Regions from separate parts of the Pseudomonas sp. p1(2021b) genome, predicted to be linked through region 2. Evidence: predicted binding sites of a transcription regulator. Region 2 holds the regulator's gene; each other region holds the start of a gene.
What was found. Region 2 encodes FliA, which starts transcription of late flagellar genes. Its sites were predicted from a motif close to CTAAAGTTTNNNNNNNNNNNGCCGNTAA; they were not measured.
Positions count from the first base shown of each region.

Region 1: the regulator FliA is predicted to act here: its motif matches at 5,506-5,533, upstream of K8374_RS05095 (flagellar protein MotY).
Region 3: the regulator FliA is predicted to act here: its motif matches at 2,463-2,490, upstream of motA (flagellar motor stator protein MotA).

Region 1 covers NZ_CP083746.1:1,083,017-1,090,122, forward strand. The annotation lists gene K8374_RS05055 (ABC transporter ATP-binding protein) at 1-156, opposite strand, end outside; gene argF (ornithine carbamoyltransferase) at 153-1,073, opposite strand; gene grxD (Grx4 family monothiol glutaredoxin) at 1,513-1,848, shown strand; gene bfr (bacterioferritin) at 1,935-2,408, opposite strand; gene K8374_RS05075 (bacterioferritin-associated ferredoxin) at 2,608-2,829, opposite strand; gene K8374_RS05080 (peroxiredoxin) at 3,045-3,647, shown strand; gene rnt (ribonuclease T) at 3,725-4,336, opposite strand; gene pyrC (dihydroorotase) at 4,393-5,439, opposite strand; gene K8374_RS05095 (flagellar protein MotY) at 5,570-6,535, shown strand; gene K8374_RS05100 (argininosuccinate synthase) at 6,663-7,106, shown strand, end outside.
Region 2 covers NZ_CP083746.1:3,484,232-3,491,337, forward strand. The annotation lists gene K8374_RS16145 (chemotaxis protein CheA) at 1-433, opposite strand, end outside; gene K8374_RS16150 (protein phosphatase CheZ) at 446-1,234, opposite strand; gene K8374_RS16155 (chemotaxis response regulator CheY) at 1,253-1,627, opposite strand; gene fliA (RNA polymerase sigma factor FliA) at 1,733-2,473, opposite strand; gene fleN (flagellar synthesis regulator FleN) at 2,470-3,303, opposite strand; gene flhF (flagellar biosynthesis protein FlhF) at 3,392-4,702, opposite strand; gene flhA (flagellar biosynthesis protein FlhA) at 4,714-6,843, opposite strand; gene flhB (flagellar biosynthesis protein FlhB) at 6,981-7,106, opposite strand, start outside.
Region 3 covers NZ_CP083746.1:4,586,764-4,593,869, reverse strand. The annotation lists gene asd (archaetidylserine decarboxylase) at 1-15, opposite strand, end outside; gene K8374_RS21375 (rhodanese-like domain-containing protein) at 33-842, opposite strand; gene K8374_RS21370 (HDOD domain-containing protein) at 889-2,424, opposite strand; gene motA (flagellar motor stator protein MotA) at 2,555-3,406, shown strand; gene motB (flagellar motor protein MotB) at 3,410-4,423, shown strand; gene rsgA (small ribosomal subunit biogenesis GTPase RsgA) at 4,495-5,526, opposite strand; gene orn (oligoribonuclease) at 5,663-6,205, shown strand; gene K8374_RS21345 (trimeric intracellular cation channel family protein) at 6,287-6,898, shown strand; gene queG (tRNA epoxyqueuosine(34) reductase QueG) at 6,993-7,106, opposite strand, start outside.

The DNA.
Region 1 (7,106 bases), 2.4 Mb from region 2:
GATCGCGCGCAGGGTGGTGGTCTTGCCGCAACCTGAGGAGCCCAGCAGGCAACCGATGTCGCCTGCGTTCAGGTGCAGATTGAGGTTCTGGACGATGCGCTGGTCGCCATAGCCACAGGCCAGGTCGCGCAGGTTGAGCAATAGCGGTTGACTCATGCGTGGTGGTAAGCCGGTTCTACAAGGAATTCCAGGAGGGCCTTCTGTGCATGCAGGCGGTTTTCAGCCTGGTCCCAGGCGACCGAACGAGGGTCGTCGAGCAGGTCCTGGCTGATTTCCTCGCCACGGTGGGCGGGCAGGCAGTGCATGAACAGGGCGTCGGGTGCCGCCAGGTCGAGCAGTTCGCGGGTGACCTGGTAAGGCGCGAAATGCGCCAGGCGCCGTGCAGTTTCCTCCTCCTGGCCCATGGAAGTCCAGACATCCGTGGTCACCAGGTGGGCACCTTGCACGGCTTGCTTGGGGTCACGAATGACCTGCACGCGATCACCGCCCAGGGCGAGGAAGCGTGGATCGGGCTCGTAGCCTTCCGGGCAGGCGATGCGCAGCTGGAAATCGAACTGCAGGGCTGCCTCGATGTAGGAATTGCACATGTTGAAGCCGTCGCCGATCCAGGCCACGGTCTTGCCCTGGATCGAACCGCGGTGTTCGAGGAAGGTCTGCATGTCGGCCAGCAACTGGCAGGGGTGCGATTCGTCGGACAGGCCGTTGATCACTGGCACCCGCGAGTTGGCGGCGAACTCGGTGAGGGTACTGTGGGCATGGGTGCGGATCATCACCGCATCGAGCATGCTCGACAGCACGATGGCGCTGTCGGCGATCGGCTCGCCACGGCCCAGCTGGGTATCGCGGGGCGAGAGGAAGATGGCCTGGCCGCCGAGCTGGATCATGCCGGCTTCGAACGACACCCGGGTACGGGTGGAGGACTTCTCGAAGATCATCCCCAACACGCGGTTCTTCAGTGGCTCGAACAGCACGCCTCGCTTGCGCAGGTCCTTCAGCTCGATGCCTCGACGGATCACGCCGAGCAGTTCGTCAGCGGTGAAATCCATCAGGGAGAGAAAGTGCCTAGCGCTCATGATTGACTACCTTATCTGCAACGGTTTGCAGGTCGACCGTATGGTTTTGTTGACAACGGGAGCGACCTGCGGCGTAAGCCGCACGGGGCGGACGGAATAGGGGGAAGGCGCAATACTATAATTAAATGTCGCCTGAAACCAAGAGGGGGCACAGCAGCTCTGTTGCAAGGAATGTCGTAAGCCCTTGTGAGCGTACTGTTTTTTATTTTCCACAGGTGGGTTGTACACGGCTTGTCCGCCCTTTGGCAAACCCTGCGTCGCGAATCATGCCGCTGGTGTCGTGGAGTCCGAAGCGCCCAGCCTCCATAAATACCACGCGACGCCCCTGTGCATGCGCAGGCCGCAACGGGGCTGGCAAGGCCGAGCATGCAGCTCGGCTTTCCGTTACAATGCGTCACCGTGCCGACGATCGCGTCGGAAAGTTCAGCCGAGGTGCTTCATGGATATCATCGAAACAATCAAAGAGCAGATCGCCAACAACACCATTCTGCTTTACATGAAAGGCTCGCCGAATGCCCCACAGTGCGGCTTCTCGGCGCGTGCCGCGCAGGCCGTTATGGGTTGTGGCGAGAAGTTCGCCTACGTCGACATCCTGCAGAACCCGGAAATCCGCGCCAACCTGCCCAAGTACGCCAACTGGCCGACCTTCCCGCAACTGTGGGTCGGTGGCGAGCTGGTCGGCGGCAGCGACATCATGCTGGAGATGTTCGAAAAGGGTGAGCTGCAGACCCTGATCAAGGAAGCCGCCGCCAAGGCCAAGGCCTCCGAAGCCTGATCCGGCTTTTGTCGCAGGCATGAAAAAGCCCCGCCTAGGCGGGGCTTTTTCATGGAGCAGGGAACGCGTTGCCTGCCCGCCTAGGCTTATTCCTCACCCATCTGCGATTGCAGGTAGTTCTCGATACCCACCTTGTCGATCAGGCCCAGCTGGGTCTCCAGCCAGTCGATGTGCTCTTCCTCGGACTCGAGGATGTCTTCGAGCAGTTCGCGGGAGCCGAAATCACCGGCGGTCTCACAATGGGCGATGGCCGCCTTGAGGTCGACCAGGCCTTTCTGTTCGATCTTCAGGTCGCACTCGAGCATTTCCTTGGTGTGTTCGCCGATCAGCAACTTGCCCAGGTCCTGCACGTTGGGGATGCCTTCGAGGAAAAGAATACGCTTGATCAATTTGTCAGCGTGCTTCATCTCGTCGATGGATTCCTTGTACTCGTGCTTGCCGAGTTTGTTCAGGCCCCAGTCCTCGTACATCCGCGCGTGCAGGAAGTACTGGTTGATCGCGACCAGCTCGTTTCCGAGGATCTTGTTGAGATGCTGGATGACGCTTACGTCGCCTTTCATGTCGGGTTCCTGCCCTGTTGAAGTGTGCCAATACAGGAAGTCTGAGCCCGACCAGGGTCTCTGTCAAACCTAAGTTATTGAATAGTAAGTGAAAATTAATAGGAATAAGAATGTTTGTGAACCGCGTTCGAACGCTAACTTATTGAATTGAAGGCATAAAAAAACCGGACACTGGGTCCGGTTCTTCGAATTCGATGGTTCAAGCCACGTTAAACTCAACGGGGTAGGGCAGGGCCGCCTGCTGACTGACCTGGAGTTCGGTCAGTGTCTCGCGGACCACCTGCTTGGCCAGGCATGCGCACTTGCCACATTGGCTGCCGACATTGGTGGCGGCCCGGACTTCCTTGTAGCTGCAGCATCCTTCATAGATCGCATCGCGAATCTGTCCGTCGGTAACGCCGACACAAAGACACACATACATAAGGTCAGACCATCATGGTTGAGGCTCGATGGGGTGGAGCTTAATGGTAATGAGAATGCGTGTCAAAGAACTTTCCTCCGGCCTTGTGTCGGTGCGACCGGCGGTTGGATTCGGCCTGTCACCAGAAGCCGTGTATGATGGGCAACCTTTGCTGGATACCGGGGCAGGTCGACCCTCCCGGGTATCTGATTTCACCACCATCAAGGAGATAACGAATGAGCGTACTCGTTGGTAAACAAGCCCCCGACTTCACCGTTCCGGCCGTACTGGCCAACGGCGAGATCGTCGACAGCTTCAACCTGGCTTCGGCCATCAAGGGCAAATACGGCCTGGTGTTCTTCTACCCACTGGACTTCACCTTCGTCTGCCCATCCGAGCTGATCGCTCTGGACCATCGCATCCCTGACTTCCAGGCACGCGGCGTGGAAGTGATCGGCGTGTCGATCGACTCGCACTTCACCCACAACGCCTGGCGTAACACCCCCGTCAACAACGGCGGTATCGGCCCGGTCAAGTACACCCTGGCTGCAGACATCTCCCACGACATCTGCAAGGCCTACGACGTTGAGTCCGAAGGCGGCGTAGCCTTCCGTGGCGCTTTCCTGATCGACAAGAACGGCGTTGTCCGTTCGCAGATCGTCAACGACCTGCCGCTGGGCCGCAACATGGAAGAACTGCTGCGCCTGGTCGACGCCCTGCAATTCCACGAAGAGCACGGCGAAGTCTGCCCTGCCAACTGGAAGAAAGGCGACAAGGGCATGACCGCTTCGCCGGAAGGCGTTGCTGCCTACCTGAGCGAGAACGCTGGCAAGCTGTAATTGCCACGCGAATAAAAGAACCGGCCATCATGGCCGGTTTTTTTATGCCTGTAGCGGCCCAAGGGTTCAGTAGCAGGTCAGTCGTTGAAGTCGCGCCAGCCGCCCATTTCCTTCCAGCGGTTGACGATGCCGCAGAACAGCTCGGCGGTCTTCTCGGTGTCGTAGCGTGCCGAGTGGGCTTCACGCCCATCGAAATCGATGTCGGCGCTTTGGCAGGCGCGGGCCAGTACGGTCTGGCCATAGGCCAGGCCAGCCAGGGTGGCCGTGTCGAAGCTGGAGAAAGGATGGAACGGGTTGCGCTTGAGGTCGTTGCGCGCCACGGCGGCATTGAGGAAGCCCAGGTCGAAACTGCTGTTGTGGCCGACCAGGATGGCCCGCTTGCAACCATTGGCCTTCAATGCCTTGCGCACCCCACGGAAGATGTCGGTGAGCGCCGTTTCCTCGCTCACCGCCATGCGCAGCGGGTGGTCCAGCTTGATACCGGTGAACTCCAGGGCCGCCGGCTCGATGTTGGCCCCCTCGAAAGGCTCGACCCGGTAGAAGTAGGTGTGCTCCGGGAACAGGAAACCTTTCTCATCCATGCCGATGGTGACGGCAGCGATTTCGAGTAGCGCGTCAGTGGCGCTGTTGAAACCGCCGGTTTCCACATCCACCACCACGGGCAGGTAACCGCGGAAGCGCTCGGCCATCGGGTGGCGAACGCTGCTGCCTTGACCTTCCTGGTCGTCTTCGTAGAACGCTTCGCTCACGCCTTCTCCTCCAGCAGACGCCAGCGCAGTTTTTCACCGGCGCGCAGCGGAACCACGGTGTTGTCACCGAATGGCAGGCTGTCGGGAGCGGTCCACTCGTCGCGAACCAGGGTAATGGTGTCGGTGTTCGCCGGCAGGCCATAGAACGCCGGGCCGTGCAGGCTGGCGAAACCTTCGAGCTTGTCCAGCGCATTGCGCTGTTCGAAGGCCTCGGCATACAGCTCGATGGCAGCGTAGGCCGTATAGCAGCCGGCGCAGCCGCAGGCGGCTTCCTTGGCATGACGGGCATGGGGTGCCGAATCGGTGCCGAGGAAGAACTTGCTGTTGCCGCTGGTGGCCGCGTCCAGCAGCGCCACCTGGTGGGTGTTGCGCTTGAGGATCGGCAGGCAATAGAAGTGCGGGCGGATACCGCCGACCAGCATGTGGTTGCGGTTGTACAAGAGGTGCTGTGCGGTGATGGTCGCGCCGACGTTGGCCGGGGCCTGCAGGACGAACTGCGCGGCATCGGCGGTGGTGATGTGCTCGAACACCACTTTCAGCGTGGGGAAGCGCTCGACCACGCGGGCCAGGTGCTCGTCGATGAAGCGCTTCTCGCGGTCGAACACATCGACCTCGGCACGGGTCACTTCGCCGTGCACCAGCAGCGGCATGCCGGTTTCGGCCAAGGCCTCGAGCGCCGGCGTGATGTTGTCGATGCTGGTCACGCCCGAGTCGGAGTTGGTGGTGGCGCCGGCCGGATACATCTTGGCGGCGTACACGAAACCGCTGGCCTTGGCCGCGCGGATGTCCTCGGCGCTGGTACGGTCGGTGAGGTACAGCACCATCAGCGGCTCGAAGCGGCTGCCTGCCGGGCGTGCGGCCAGGATGCGGTCGCGATAGGCGCCGGCCTCGACGGCGTTGCGTACCGGCGGGACCAGGTTGGGCATGATGATGGCGCGGGCGAAGGTACGCGCCACGTCGCCAACGGTATGGGGCAGGACGGCACCATCGCGCAGATGGATGTGCCAGTCGTCGGGACGCAGGAGGGTCAGGCGATCGGACATTGGAGATTCCAGGCGGGTCGAACTCAAGGGCCAATGCTACCGGAAAACCCCGGTAGGAGCACGGCTATCAAGTTTTCCCGGTGGCGTCCGATAGCCTGCAGGTAAGCCGTCAGAATCTGTGGAGCCACCTGTGCGCCAGCGTTACCTAGCCCTTCTTACCCTGTTTGCCAGCCTGCCGGCCGGGGCATTGACCTTCCAGACGCGCGTGGAGAACGTCGCCTGGAACGTCGAGGGTGACCAGTTCGAATGCCGGCTGTCCCAGCCGATCGACGGTTTCGGCAGCGGTGAGTTCGTGCGCCGTGCCGGCGAGCAGGCGGTCTTCCAGTTGCGATCGGACAGCAATGCGCTGGGGGTGGGCAGTGCGACCTTGCTGGCCGCGGCAGCACCTTGGCAACCTGGCCGGGGCGACATCAATCTCGGGGGCGTGCGCATGGGGCGCAGCGGGGTGTTGTTCACCTCGTCCCAGGGGCAGGCCAGCCGGCTGATCAACGGCCTGCTCGACGGGCGCAGCACGGTGGTGCGCAACCATGCCGGCGAGGGCGGCAGGCCCATGGAGGTGCATGTACTGCCGGTCAGCTTCGCCAAGGCCTATGGTGACTACCAGGCATGTGCCGCCAAGCTGCTGCCGATGAATTTCGACCAGATCCGCCAGACCCAGGTCGGATTCCCACGCGGTATCGAGCTGGACAGCGCGGCGCGGGCACGCCTGGACGTGATCCTCGATTACCTCAAGGCCGACCCGTCGGTGAACCACATCGAGCTCGATGGCCATGCCGACAACAGCGGCAGCCGCCTGACCAACCGCGACACCTCACGCCGTCGGGCCCTGGCGGTCGCCGACTACCTCAAGGCCCATGGTGTGCCGCAGGAGCAGATCACCGTGCGCTTCCATGGCGAACGTTACCCCTTGGCCCGGAACAACAGTGCCGCCAACCGGGCGCGCAACCGCCGGGTGAACATCCAGTTGGAGCGTGTCGCCCCGGTCGAGAAGCCGGTGGAAAAACCCTCGGTAGAGGCCACCCCGGCTCCCGCTGCCGCAGCTCCAGCGACGCCTGGCCCCGCGCCGGCGCCGGCACCGGCAGAAAAAAAATCCTGACCGCGACAAGGGTCGCGCTCTTGACTGTTCCTGTCGCTTTGTCATCACAAGCTGTCGCCCCATTGTAAATATTTCAATGGGGCCGGTAGAATCAACCGCTTTCCGTACAACCCCGTGGAGTGATGGCATGGCGGACGTAAAAAAGGTCGTACTGGCGTATTCCGGCGGCCTTGATACTTCGGTGATTCTCAAGTGGCTGCAGGATACCTACAACTGCGAAGTGGTGACCTTCACCGCTGACCTGGGTCAGGGCGAGGAGGTCGAGCCGGCCCGCGCCAAAGCACAGGCAATGGGCGTCAAAGAGATCTACATCGATGACCTGCGCGAAGAGTTCGTGCGTGACTTCGTGTTCCCGATGTTCCGCGCCAACACCGTCTATGAAGGCGAGTACCTGCTGGGTACTTCCATTGCCCGTCCGCTGATCGCCAAGCGCCTGATCGAGATCGCCAACGAAACCGGGGCCGACGCCATTTCCCATGGCGCTACCGGCAAGGGCAACGACCAGGTGCGTTTCGAGCTGGGCGCCTATGCACTCAAGCCGGGCGTCAAGGTCATCGCACCATGGCGCGAG
Region 2 (7,106 bases):
CCGCCACCGGCGCCTCGACGGCGGGCGCAGCGCTGTCGGCACCGGCAGGCTCGGCCAGGCGCGACAGCGCCGCCAGCAGCTCCGGCGTGGCCGGGGTGATGTCGCTGCGCTCGCGCACCTGGCCGAACATGCTGTTGACGGTATCCAGCGCTTCGAGGACCACGTCCATCAGTTCCGCATCGACCCGGCGCTCACCTTTGCGCAGGATGTCGAACACGTTCTCGGCGATATGGCAGCACTCCACCAGCTCGTTGAGCTGAAGGAAACCGGCGCCCCCTTTTACAGTGTGAAAACCGCGGAAGATCGCGTTGAGCAAGTCGGCATCTTCGGGTCGGCTTTCCAGCTCGACCAGCTGCTCGGACAATTGCTCGAGGATTTCGCCGGCCTCTACCAGGAAATCCTGGAGGATTTCTTCATCGGCGCCGAAGCTCATTGAACGTGCTCCTTAAAAACCCAGGCTGGACAGCAAATCGTCGACGTCGTCCTGACCGGACACGACATCTTCACGCTTATCGGCATGAATCTGCGGACCTTCACCCCGAGTCGGATGTTTTTCTTGATCTTTTTCAGCGCGCAGTTGCTGGTGGTCGTGTTCGATACCGGCAAAACGGTCCACTTGGCTGGCCATCAGCACCAACTTGAGCAGGTTGCTCTCCACCTCGGTGACCAGCGCGGTCACGCGCTTGATCACTTGGCCGGTCAGGTCCTGATAGTCCTGGGCCAGGAGAATGTCGTTGAGGTGACCGGCAACCTTGCGGTTACCCTCGACGCTGTGCGTCAGGAAACTGTCGACGCGCTTGACCAGCTCGCGAAACTCAGGCGCTGCGACTTCCCGGCGCATGAAGCGCTGCCAGTCGGCGCTCAAGCTCTGGGCCTCGGCCGCCAGGTCGTTGAGCACCGGCGTGCCGGCCTCGACCAGGTCCATGGTCCGGTTGGCCGCGCCCTCGGTCAGCTTGACCACGTAGGACAGGCGCTCGGTGGCATCGGTGATCTGCGAGACTTCCTCGGCCTGCGGCATGCGCGGGTCGATCTGGAAGCTGACGATTGCACTGTGCAGCTCGCGGGTGAGCTTGCCGACTTCCTGGTACAGGCCACGGTCACGGGTCTGGTTCAGCTGGTGGATCAGCTGCACCGCCTCGCCGAACCGGCCGCGCTCGAGGCTCTCGACCAGTTCCTGGGCATGTTTCTTCAGGGTCGTCTCGAACTCCCCGAGCGATGTATTCATTTGCTCCATGGCGCCCCCTGACGTGACTCAGCCGTTGACGCGTTCGAAGATCTTTTCGATCTTTTCCTTGAGCACCTGAGCCGTGAAAGGCTTGACCACGTAGCCGTTGACCCCAGCCTGGGCGGCTTCGATGATCTGGTCACGCTTGGCTTCAGCGGTGACCATCAGCACCGGCATGCCCTTGAGACGGTCATGGGCGCGGACCTTGCGCAGCAGGTCGATGCCGGACATGCCAGGCATGTTCCAGTCGGTCACAAGGAAGTCGTAATGGCCGTTTTCCAGCATCGGCAGCGCCGTGGTGCCGTCGTCGGCTTCTTCGGTGTTGGTGAAGCCGAGATCACGCAACAGGTTCTTGATGATCCGCCGCATCGTCGAGAAGTCGTCAACGATGAGGATTTTCATGTCTTTGTTCAATTAGACCTCCAAGCAGTCTTTAACGCGCCCGGCCCCCCGGGCGCGCGTTCAATCAATTCGGTACAACGTGCAACGACTGCAGCGAACCCTGGCTCAACGCGCCCGCCATTCTCCCAGGCGGCTGCGCAGGCGCGCCGCGCACTGGCTATGCAACTGGCTGACGCGCGACTCGCTGACCCCAAGCACCTCACCGATTTCCTTGAGGTTCAGCTCCTCGTCGTAGTACAGCGCCAGGACCAAGCGTTCGCGTTCCGGCAGGTTGGCGATCGCTTCGGCCAGGGCGGCCTGGAAGCGCTCGTCCTCCAGGTCCCGCGCCGGCTCCAGCTGGCCGCTGGCACCATCCTCGTGCAGCCCTTCGTGCTCGCCGTCCTGCAGCAGGTCGTCGAAGCTGAACAGGCGGCTGCCCAGGGTGTCGTTCAAGATCCCGTAATAATCATCGAGACTCAATTGGAGTTCGGCAGCAACTTCATGATCTTTAGCGTCACGACCGGTTCTGGCTTCAACGGCACGGATCGCATCGCTGACCATGCGGGTATTGCGGTGTACCGAACGCGGCGCCCAATCGCCCTTGCGCACTTCGTCGAGCATGGCGCCACGGATGCGGATACCGGCGTAGGTCTCGAAGCTGGCGCCCTTGCTGGCGTCGTACTTGTTGGCCACTTCCAGCAGGCCGATCATGCCCGCCTGGATCAGGTCCTCGACCTGCACATTGGCCGGCAGGCGTGCCAGCAGGTGATAGGCGATGCGCTTGACCAGCGGGGCATAACGCTCGACCAGTTCATACTGGGCATCGCGTGCCGCCCTGCTGTACATCTTGTAACCACTCGCATTCATAGTACCGGCCCTGCGCTGGTAGGTTGCACCAGGCGCTCGACGAAGAACTCAAGGTGCCCGCGCGGATTGGCAGGCAGCGGCCAGCTGTCGACCTTCTGCGCGATGGCCTTGAAGGCCAGCGCACACTTGGACCGAGGGAAGGCCTCGTAGACCGCCCGCTGCTTCTGCACCGCCTTGCGCACGCATTCGTCGTAAGGCACGGCACCGACGTATTGTAGGGCGACGTCCAGGAACCGATCCGTGACCTTGGTCAACTTGGCAAACAGGTTGCGCCCCTCCTGCGGGCTCTGCGCCATGTTGGCCAGGACGCGGAAGCGATTCATGCCGTAGTCGCGGTTGAGCAGTTTGATCAGCGCATAGGCATCGGTGATCGAAGTCGGCTCGTCGCACACCACCAGCAACACTTCCTGGGCGGCACGGACGAAACTGACCACCGAATCGCCGATGCCTGCGGCGGTGTCGATCACCAGCACATCGAGGTTGTCACCGATCTCGCTGAACGCCTGGATCAGGCCGGCATGCTGCGCTGGCGCCAGGTGCACCATGCTCTGGGTACCGGAGGCCGCAGGCACGATCCGGACACCGCCAGGCCCCTGCAGCAACACATCGCGCAGTTCGCAGCGCCCCTCGATGACATCGGCCAGGGTGCGCTTGGGCGATAGGCCCAGCAGGACGTCGACGTTCGCAAGACCGAGGTCGGCGTCCAGCAGCATGACCCGCCGCCCCAGGTCAGCCAGGGCCAGGGACAGGTTCACTGAAACGTTGGTCTTGCCGACGCCGCCTTTACCGCCGGTCACGGCGATCACCTGTACGGGATGCATGCTACCCATGTTTGTTCTTTACCTTGTCTCGGGGCCCAGGCCACACACGGGGTTGGCAAGCGCCCCTTTCGTGTAGGTACTTTGCGATGTCCATTCGTCAACCCACACGCTTGCCGGGGTTGTGGTAGAGATCAGCGAACATGTCGGCCATTGCCTCTTCGCTGGGCTCGTCCTGCAGCTGCACACTGACCGCACGACTGACCAACTGGTGCTTGCGCGGCAAGTGCAGGTCGTCAGGAATGCGCGGCCCATCGGTCAGATAGGCCACCGGCAATTCATGACTGATGGCAAGGCTCAGTACTTCACCGAGGCTGGCCGTTTCATCAAGCTTGGTCAGGATGCACCCGGCCAGGCCACAGCGCTTGTAGCTGTGGTATGCGGCGGTGAGCACCTGCTTCTGGCTGGTGGTCGCCAGCACCAGGTAGTTCTTGGCGGCGATGCCGCGCCCGGCGAGGGTCTCCAGCTGCATGCGCAGGGCCGGGTCGCTGGCCTGCAGGCCGGCGGTGTCGATCAGCACCACGCGCTTGCGCAGCAGTGGCTCCAGGGCCTGGGCCAGGGATTGGCCGGGGTCGACGTAGGTCACCGGTACATTGAGAATCCTGCCCAGGGTCTTGAGCTGCTCCTGGGCACCGATGCGGAAGCTGTCCATGCTCACCAACGCCAGCTGCTGGGCGCCATACTTGAGCACGTAGCGTGCGGCGAGCTTGGCCAGGGTGGTGGTCTTGCCCATGCCGGCCGGGCCGACCATGGCGATCACCCCGCCCTCCTCGATCGGTTCCACCTCGGGCACCTGGATCATCCGCGCCAGGTGCGCCAGGACCATGCGCCAAGCCTGGCGAGGCTCTTCGATCTCGCCGGTCAGCTCGAGCACTTCGCGGGCGATGGGGCCCGACAGACCGATGCGCTGCAGGCGGCGCCAGAGGTTGGCCTGCTGCGGCTTGTTGCCCTGCAACTGGCCCCAGGCCAGGGAGCCGAGCTGCACTTCGAGCAGCTCGCGCAGGCCCGAGAGCTCCGAACGCATGGCGTCGAACAGGCGTGGGTCGACCGGTGTCGGGGCAGGCACGGCAGCCGGGGCCGGCGCATCGACATGGGGTTCGACCAACGGCTCGGACGCGGTCAGCGAGAGGCCGGCGAACAATTGCCGGTTGCCTTCGTCACCTTCGTGGCGGCTGCTCAGCTCGGCCTGTGCCGTGGCAATGCGCGACTGGGTCTTGCGCAGCTCGTCCTCGAGCTCGATGTTCGGCACCCGCGGAGCCAGGGCGGACAGCTTGTAGTCCAGCGCGGCCGTCAACTCGACACCGCCGGCGATGCGCCGGTTGCCGATGATGGCGGCGTCGGCGCCCAGCTCATCCCGGACCAGCTTCATGGCCTGACGCATATCGGCGGCGAAAAAACGCTTAACTTGCATAACCCACTACCTCAGCCATTGGGGCCCACGGTGGCAACGATGGTGACTTGCTTGTTGTCAGGTATTTCCTGATACGCCAGAACATGCAAATTCGGTACAGCCAGGCGGCCGAATCGCGACAGCATGGCGCGGATCGGGCCGGCGACCAGGAGGATGGCCGGCAGGCCCTGCATCTCCTGGCGCTGGGCCGCCTCGATCAACGAGCGCTGCAGCTTCTCGGCCATGCTCGGCTCCAGGAGGACACCGTCTTCCTGGCCTTGCCCGGCCCTTTGCAGACTATTGAGCAAGATCTGTTCCAACCTTGGTTCCAGGGTGATCACAGGCAGCTCCGACTCAACGCCGACAATGCTTTGCACGATGGCACGACACAATCCGACGCGCACTGCCGCGACCAGCGCGGCGGTATCTTGACTCTTGCCCGCATTGTTGGCGATCGCCTCGGCGATACTGCGGATGTCACGCACCGGAACCTGCTCGGACAGCAACGCCTGCAGGACCTTGAGCAAGCCCGACAAGGAAATGACACCCGGCACCAGTTCTTCAGCAAGTTTAGGCGAACCCTTGGCCAGCACCTGCAACAATTGCTGGACCTCTTCATGGCCGATCAGTTCATGGCAATGCTTCTGCAGGATCTGGTTGAGGTGGGTGGCCACCACGGTACTGGCATCGACCACCGTGTAGCCCAGCGACTGCGCCTGGGCACGCTGGCCGACGTCGATCCATACCGCCTCCAGGCCGAACGCCGGGTCTCGTGCGGCGATGCCGTTGAGCGTCCCGAACACCTGCCCCGGGTTGATGGCCAGCTCACGGTCCGGGTAGATCTCGGCTTCGGCGAGGATCACCCCCATCAACGTCAGACGGTAGGCACTGGGCTGCAGGTCGAGGTTGTCGCGGATGTGCACGGTGGGCATGAGGAAGCCCAGGTCCTGGGACAGCTTCTTGCGCACACCCTTGATCCGCGCCAGCAACTGCCCACCCTGGTTGCGATCGACCAGCGGGATCAGGCGGTAGCCCACTTCCAGGCCGATCATGTCGATGGGGGTCACGTCATCCCAACCCAGTTCCTTGGTTTCCAGGGCGCGTTGCGGCGAGGGCAGCAGGTCCTGCTGGCGCTGCGCTTCTTCCTGGGCCTTGAGCTTGGCCTGCTGCTGCTTGCGCCAGACCAGGTAGGCGCCGCCAGCGGCCAACCCGCCAAGGCCGAGGAAGGCGATGTGCGGCATGCCCGGGACTAGACCCATGACGATCATCAACGCTGCCGATACAGCCAGGGCCTTGGGCGAATCGAACATCTGCCGGTTGATCAGCTTGCCCATGTCCTCGGAGCTGGAGGCACGGGTGACCATGATCGCGGCGGCGGTGGACAGCAGCAGCGACGGCAGCTGCGCCACCAAACCGTCACCGATGGTCAGCAGGGCGTACACCTTGCCGGCCTCGCCGGCGGGCATGCCATGCTGCAGCATGCCGATGAGCATGCCGCCGATGAGGTTGATGAACAGGATCAGCAGGCCAGCGATGGCGTCCCCGCGCACGAATTTGCTGGCACCGTCCATGGAGCCGTAGAACTCGGCTTCCTGGGCGACCTCGGCACGGCGGGCCTTGGCCTGGCCCTGGTCGATGAGGCCGGCGTTGAGGTCGGCATCGATGGCCATCTGCTTGCCGGGCATGGCGTCGAGGGTGAAGCGCGCGCTGACCTCGGAGATACGGCCGGCGCCCTTGGTCACCACGACGAAGTTGATGATCATCAGGATGGCGAAGACCACGGCACCGACAACGTAGTTGCCACCGATCACCACCTCACCGAAGGCCTGGATCACCTTGCCCGCGGCCTGGTGGCCTTCGTGGCCGTGGAGCATGACCACGCGGGTGGAGGCGACGTTCAGCGCCAGGCGCAACAGCGTGGCCACCAGCAGGATGGTAGGAAACGCGGCGAAGTCCAGCGGGCGCAAGGCGTAGACGCACACCAGCAGGACCACGATCGACAGGGCGATGTTGAAGGTGAAGAAGACGTCGAGCAGGAAAGGTGGGATGGGCAACATCATCATTGCCATCATCACCAACAGCAACAGCGGCACACCGATGTTGCCCCGGCCGAGGCCGGCCAGGTTGTTTCGGGCGCTGTTGATGAGCTGGGTGCGATCCACCGGGAGTCCTCTATGAAGCAAAACTTTGACGCGATTGGGCGGTTTGGCGGTGGCTTTGCAAGAAGCTTTCCAACTTTGGGTTTAAGACGGCAGGGTTTGTCTTGAGGTAGGCGGCGCCTGTGAAGGTCAGAGCCGCCTCAGTTATCCCGCCGCAGATCGGGCGGAATCGGCAGGTCAGGCTTGAGCGGCTCCGGCGCCTTGCCCTTGCCCGCCCGGTACTGGCGAATCTGGAACACGTAGGCCAGCACCTGCGCCACCGCCAG
Region 3 (7,106 bases), 1.1 Mb from region 2:
CAAGCGGGATTTCATTGGGTTTCCTTGGAAATTCAAACTTCTACAGGCGTGTCCGGGTGGTTGCCCCACTCGCCCCAGGAGCCGGCATAGGCCTTGACCCGTGGATAGCCGAGGGCTTTGGCCACCAAGTAGGTGAAGCCGGAACGGTGGTGGGTCTGGCAGTGAGTGATCACTTCCTTGTCCGGGGTGATGCCGAGTTGCTGCAGGATGTCGGCCATGTCCGGGCGGATGCGCAGGTGGTCGTTCAGGTCCATGCCTGCGGTCCACTCGAAGTTGACCGCGCCGGGAATGTGCCCGCCTTTGGCGGCCAGGACTTTCTCGCCCTTGTACTCGCCGGGGCTGCGGGCGTCCCAGATGGCCAGGTCGGCCGCGCCCAGTCGGCTTTGCAGGTATTCGCGGGTGGCGGTGGGCTCTGCATGCAGTTGCAGGCTGACCGGGCCAGCCGCGCTGGCAGGTACATCGGTTGAGAGCTTGTCAGCCGGCCAGGCCTGGATGCCGCCGTTGAGGTAGTGGTAGCCCTTGTGGCCGATGACGTCGAGCAACCAGATGAAGCGCCCGGCCCAGCCGCCGCCCTCGTCGTCGTACACCACGTAGACCGCGTCGTCGCGGTGGCCGAGCTCGCCGAAGAGCTTTTCCAGGTCGGCGCGCGCCGGCAGCAGGCCTGGCGCCGGTGGCTGGCCCAGCTGGGTGCGCTTGGGGTCGACGAAGCGCGCGCCGGGGACATGACCGCTGCCGTAGCGGTTGGCGCTGGTCAGGTCGACCACGATCAGCTGTGGCGAACCCAGGCGCGGCAGCAGGTCGGCCGGTTCGATCACCAGGGGCAAGCCGGAAAAGTCAGTCATCCACGGTCTCCAGGGTGGAATTGAGGGAGCGATTGTAGCGCAAGGCTCAGGCGTTGCGGTTGGCAAAGGCAGCCAGGGCACGCTCGGTGCATTGCGCGGTCTTGCCAAAGGCTTGCACGCTGACATCGGCCAACGGTTTGCCGCCCTGGTCTGCGATCACCAGCATCACCGTTTGGCCATTGACCGCCAGCGAACGCAGCAGCACATGTTCACTGCCGATGGCGGCCCACAGCGGGGCTGGCAGCAAGGCCGAGAACTGGGCGTGGTTGTCTGGTGTCAGGCGCAGCTGCGCCGCCTGGGTCATCAGGCGTTGCAGCAATTTGCTGCCGGCCAGGGGCAGCACCAGGGCCGCGACCTCCGTTGGCAGGCCGGCGGTCTGTTGCACGCGCAGGGATTCGGTGGCCTTGTCCAGGGTCAGCAGAATCACCCGTTGCATACCGCAGGCCAGCAGAGCGTCGCGGGCCTGGGTGCACAGGTGCAGGCTCGTGCCGAACGGGCTGGGTTGGGCCAGCAGCTCGCCACACAGCGTGCGCCAGCGCGCCAGGTCCTGGGTGGTGGGCGGTGGCGGTTCGAGCATGTCCGGATGCGGTCGGCGTTGCTGCCAGGGCCAGATCAGCGCCTCGGCGGGGTGGAACAGGGCATGACGGGCATGATGGCGGGCGCTGGCGGCGGCCTGCTGGTGGACCTGCTGTTGCACATCGTCGAGCGATGTCTGCAGGTACAGGGCGGTCAGCAGTTGCCAGCGCAGCAGGTGCGGGTTGTCCCAGCCCACCTGGGCGGCCAGCGCCAGGCCGTTGGCCAGCAGCACGGTATTGGCCGGCTGGTTGAACCAGCGGCGCAGCCCGGGCTCGTTGTCCAGGCGCTGCTGTTGGGTGAAGCTGTCCTGCTCGCGGGCGATGGCCAGCACCTGGGCCAGTTGTGCGCGCTCATCGAGCAGCAGGCGATAGCCCTGGGTCACCCATTCCGGCAGCCGCCAGTGTTCGGCCACGGCCTGGCACAGTTGCATGATGCGTACGCCGAACAGCGCGAGCTCGACTTCGGCGGCGTCCTCGCCCTTGTGGATAACCCGCAGCTCCCAGGTATCGAGCAGCTTGGGAAAGGCTTGTGCCATAGGCCATAGCGGTGACAGGAACAGCAGGCTACCCCAATGGATCTCCTGCCACAGCCGTGCCAGGCGGCTGGCGAACAGGCCGCTGGCCTGTTGCGCGGCATGCTGGCTGATCAGCAGGAACTGGCGCAGCACCGGCGGGATGTCCTGGCCTGGCACCGCGGGCAGGCGTGCCAGCAGGCTGGCGCTGCGCGCCAGGCCCAGGCGGTTGAGGGCGATCTCGAGGCTTTCGGCAGGCTCGGCCTGGCTGGCATTGGCCGGGTGGTTGGCCTCGCGCATCACCGACAGCACCAGGGCGGGGCTGTCTTGCATCAGTTCGGCAATGTCCCGCAGGGAGCGGCGGCTGTCGTTGATGGCCGACAACACCCGGTCGTGGCTCTCCTTGGGCACCGGCAGGCGGATGCCATCGAGCAGCTTTACCCAGGCATCGAGCGTACGCGGAATCTGGCTTGGCACCTTAGCGTCCATTGGCATTTTGACATCAGTCCAAACTGGCTTTTCGTTATTTGTGGCTATAGTCTGGCGCAGTTCTGCCGATAAGTAGAAGAAGAGTTTCAAAGCTCCCGTCCCTCATCCCGACCACGACAGCAAGTGCCCTGAACCTATGGCTAAAATTATCGGCATCATCGTCGTATTCGCGAGCGTGCTCGGCGGATACGTACTTTCCCACGGCAAGATCGCGGCATTGATCCAGCCGTTCGAAGTGCTGATCATCGGCGGTGCGGCCTTCGGTGCGTTCCTTCAGGCCAACCCCGGTCACATGACCCTGCATGTGATCAAGAAGTCGCTGAAGATGTTCGGCACCCGTTTCACCCATACCTTCTACCTGGAGGTGCTGGGCCTGGTCTACGAGATCCTCAACAAGAGCCGCCGCGAAGGCATGATGGCCATCGAAGGCGACATCGAAGAACCGCAAGAGAGTCCGATCTTCGCCAAGTACCCGGCGGTATTAGGCGATGAGCGCATGACCGCGTTCATCTGCGACTACTTGCGCATCATGTCCACCGGCAACATGGCGCCCCATGAGCTCGAGGGGCTGTTCGACATGGAGCTGCTGAGCATGAAGGAAGAGCTGGAGCATCCTTCCCATGCCGTCACCAGCGTGGCCGACGCCATGCCGGGTTTTGGTATCGTCGCGGCGGTGCTGGGTATCGTGGTGACCATGGCGTCCCTGGGCGATGGCGACCAGAAGTCCATCGGCCTGCATGTGGGGGCGGCGCTGGTCGGTACCTTCTTCGGTATCCTCGCCGCCTACGGTTTCTTCGGCCCGCTGTCCAATGCCCTGCGCCACGACGCCAAGGAAGAACTGAACGTGTACGAGGCGATCAAGGCCTCGCTGGTGGCCTCGGCATCGGGCATGCCGCCGTCGTTGGCCGTAGAGTTCGGTCGCAAGGTGCTGTACCCGTTGCACCGCCCAAGCTTTGCCGAGCTGGAACAAGTGGTCCGCGGTCGCTAAGCCATGGAGAACAACCAACCCATCATCGTCAAACGCGTCAAGCGCTATGGCGACGGCCACCACGGCGGCTCCTGGAAGATCGCCTTCGCCGACTTCGCCACGGCGATGATGGCGTTCTTCCTGGTGCTCTGGCTGCTGTCCACGGCTACGCCCGAGCAGAAGATCGCCATCGCCGGTTACTTCAAGGACCCGATCGGCTTCTCCGAGAGCGGCACGCCCTACGTGATCGACCTCGGCGGCTCGCCGCAGCTGGCGCCGGAGAAGACCATCAACCCCGAGGAGAAGTCCGAGCCGACGCCGAACACCAGCATCCAGCTGGACAAGGACCAGGTCGAGACCTTGGCCGACCAGGTCGAACAGGAGCGCTTGCAGCTGCTGTTGCAGGAGCTGCAGAACAAGGTCGAGGAAAACCCGCAGCTACAGAAGTTCAAGGACCAGATCCTGTTCGAGATCACCCAGGATGGCCTGCGGATCCAGATCATGGATGCCGAGAACCGGCCGATGTTCGACCTGGGCAGCGCGCGTCTGCAGCCTTACTTCGAGGACATCCTGCTGGCCATGGCCGACACCATCAAGGCGGTGCCGAACAAGATCAGCATCAGTGGCCATACCGATGCCAAGCCTTATGCCGGCACCGGGGAGTTCGGCAACTGGGAGCTGTCGGCCAACCGCGCCAACGCGGCGCGCCGGGCGTTGGTGGCCGGTGGCTACCCTGATGCACAGGTGGCGCGCGTGGTCGGCTATGCCTCGTCGTCGCTGTTCGACCGCAAGGACCCGTTCAACCCGGTCAACCGCCGCATCGACATCATCGTCCTGACCAAGAAGGCCCAACGCGACATCGAGGGGGAACAGAGCGCGCCCCAGACGCCGGCCGAACCGGCTCCGCCGGGCGCCCAGGCGCCGGCAGCACCTGCCCAGGGCGACAGCGCCCAGGCACCGATGCAGCCGCGGGAGCTGCGCCAGAAGCTGAACATCTTCGAGGATGGTGTATTGAAGATGGACGACGCCCAGGAATGATGGCCGCGTAACACCTGTAGGAGCGGCCTTGCGCCGCGATGGGCCGCAAAGCGGCCCCAAGATCACCCGCGTCAGTAGCTATCCTGCGGCAAGCTGGCGATGATCGAGCGGTAGCTGTTCATGCGCTGCGGCGTGACGCGCCCATCCTCCAGGGCCTGGAGCAAGGCGCACCCAGGCTCCCGGGCATGCTTGCAATCGCGGAAGCGGCAATGGCCGATCAGGTCGCGAAACTCGATGAACCCGGCTTCGACGTCATCACGGCTGACATGGCCCAGGCCAAATTCGCGGATGCCCGGCGAGTCGATCAGGTCGCCGCCGTTGGGGAAGTGGTACAGGCGCGCGGTGGTGGTGGTGTGCGTGCCCTGGCCAGACCACTCGGAGAGGTCGCCCACACGGGTCTGTACCTCGGGCAGCAGGCTGTTGACCAGCGAAGACTTGCCCACGCCCGACTGGCCGACGAACACGCTGGTGTGCGTATCGAGCATCTGCTGAAGGCGCTGCATGCCATCGCCCTGATGAGCCGAAACCTCCAGCAGCGGGTAGCCCAGGTCGCGGTAGACCGCCAGCAGGGCCTCGATGGTCGGGCCGTTGCGCTCATCGATCAGGTCGGCCTTGTTCAGCAGCAGCAATGGCCGGATGCCTGCATGCTCGGCGGCCACCAGATAGCGGTCGATCAGGTTGGCCTGGGGCTCGGGCGCCGGGGCGAAGACGATCACGATCAGATCGACATTGGCCGCCACCGGCTTGAGCTGGCCATGGTTGTTCGGCCGACACAGTTCGGCAGTGCGTGGCATCTGTGCGACGATCACGCCATTGCCTTGGTTGCCGGCACGCCACACCACGCGGTCACCGGTGACCAGTGCCGGCAGGTTGGCCCGCAGATGGCACCGAAACACCTGGCCCGCCGCTTCGCCATCCTGGGCTTCGACTTCCACTTGCACACCGAAATGGGCGATCACCAACCCCAGCTGTTCAGGGCCGAGGTCGCCGCCCTCCAGCTCCTGCAGGGCATGTTGTTCGCGTTTGGCGGCGCGAGCGGCGCGCTCGCCCTGGATTTTTTCGATGCGCCAGTTCTGGCGGCGGTTGAGCTGGCGTTTGGCCATGAATGTTCCGTATTGGCGGGGCAGGAAGAAAACGGCTGGCAGTTTAGCACGGCCCGGCGCGGACACTTCGGCTGGTGTTTGCGGCACGAAAGGCCGCGCCTAGGCTAATATGACGGCCTATTCGAGGAGCCCCTTCATGCAGAACCCACAGAACCTGATCTGGATCGATCTGGAAATGACCGGCCTGGATCCGGACAACGACGTCATCATCGAGATGGCCACCATCGTTACCGACAGCGAGCTCAACACCCTGGCCGAAGGCCCGGTGATCGCCATCCACCACAGCGACGAGGTGCTGGCGCGGATGGACGATTGGAACACCCGCACCCATGGCGCTTCGGGCCTGACCCAGCGCGTGCGCGAGAGCCGTATCGACATGGCCGAGGCTGAGGCGCAGACGTTGGCCTTCCTCGAGCAGTGGGTACCCAAGGGCAAGTCGCCGATCTGCGGCAACAGCATCTGCCAGGACCGGCGTTTCCTCTATCGCCACATGCCGAAGCTGGAAGGCTTCTTCCACTACCGCAACCTGGACGTCTCCACCCTCAAGGAGCTGGCCGCGCGCTGGGCACCGCAGGTGCGTGACAGCTTCAAGAAGGGCGGGACCCACCTGGCCCTGGACGACATTCGCGAGTCGATCGCCGAGCTGCGCCACTACCGCGAGCACTTCATCAAGCTGTAACCCTCGGCGGGTGCGCATGGCACATGGCTAGACGCACCGGGAGTGGGTAGACTGCGCGCCTTTTTCCCACGGACACGCACCATGTTGTTGATGCTCTATCTCGTCGCCATCACCGCCGAAGCCATGACCGGCGCGCTTTCGGCAGGCCGTCGCGGCATGGATTGGTTCGGCGTGGTGCTGATCGCCTGCGTCACCGCCCTGGGCGGCGGGTCGGTGCGCGACGTGTTGCTGGGGCATTACCCATTGACCTGGGTGAAGCACCCTGAGTACTTGGTGCTGACCAGCTTCGCGGCGCTGCTGACCATCTTCATCGCGCCGCTGATGCGCCACCTGCGCTCGCTATTCCTGGTGCTCGACGCCCTGGGGCTGGTGGCCTTCACCCTGATCGGCTGCATGACGGCCCTGGAGATGGGCCAGGGCATGCTGGTGGCGTCGATCAGCGGGGTGATCACCGGGGTGTTCGGCGGCATCCTGCGGGATATCTTCTGCAACGACATTCCCCTGGTGTTCCGCCGCGAGCTGTATGCCAGCGTGTCGTTCGCCGCGGCCTGGTTCTACCTGGGGTGCGTGTATTTCAAGGTGCCGGCCGAGCAGGCCATGCTGCTGACCTTGTTCGGCGGGTTCCTGGTGCGCCTGCTGGCGATCCGGTTCCATTGGGAGATGCCCAAGTTCCACTACAACGACCAGCAGTGAGCACGGCCTTCGGGCCCAATCGCGGGACAAGCCCGCTCCTACTCGGCCTATGTGGGAGCGGGCTTGTCCCGCGATGGCGTCGCTTCAGCCACGCTTATTTCTCATGCTGCGCCAATGCCCACTCCACATGCTCGCGCACCAGCTCCGACGGGTGCTCACGCCGCGCGCGCAAGGCTTCCACCACGGGGATGCTGGTCGGCGCATTCCC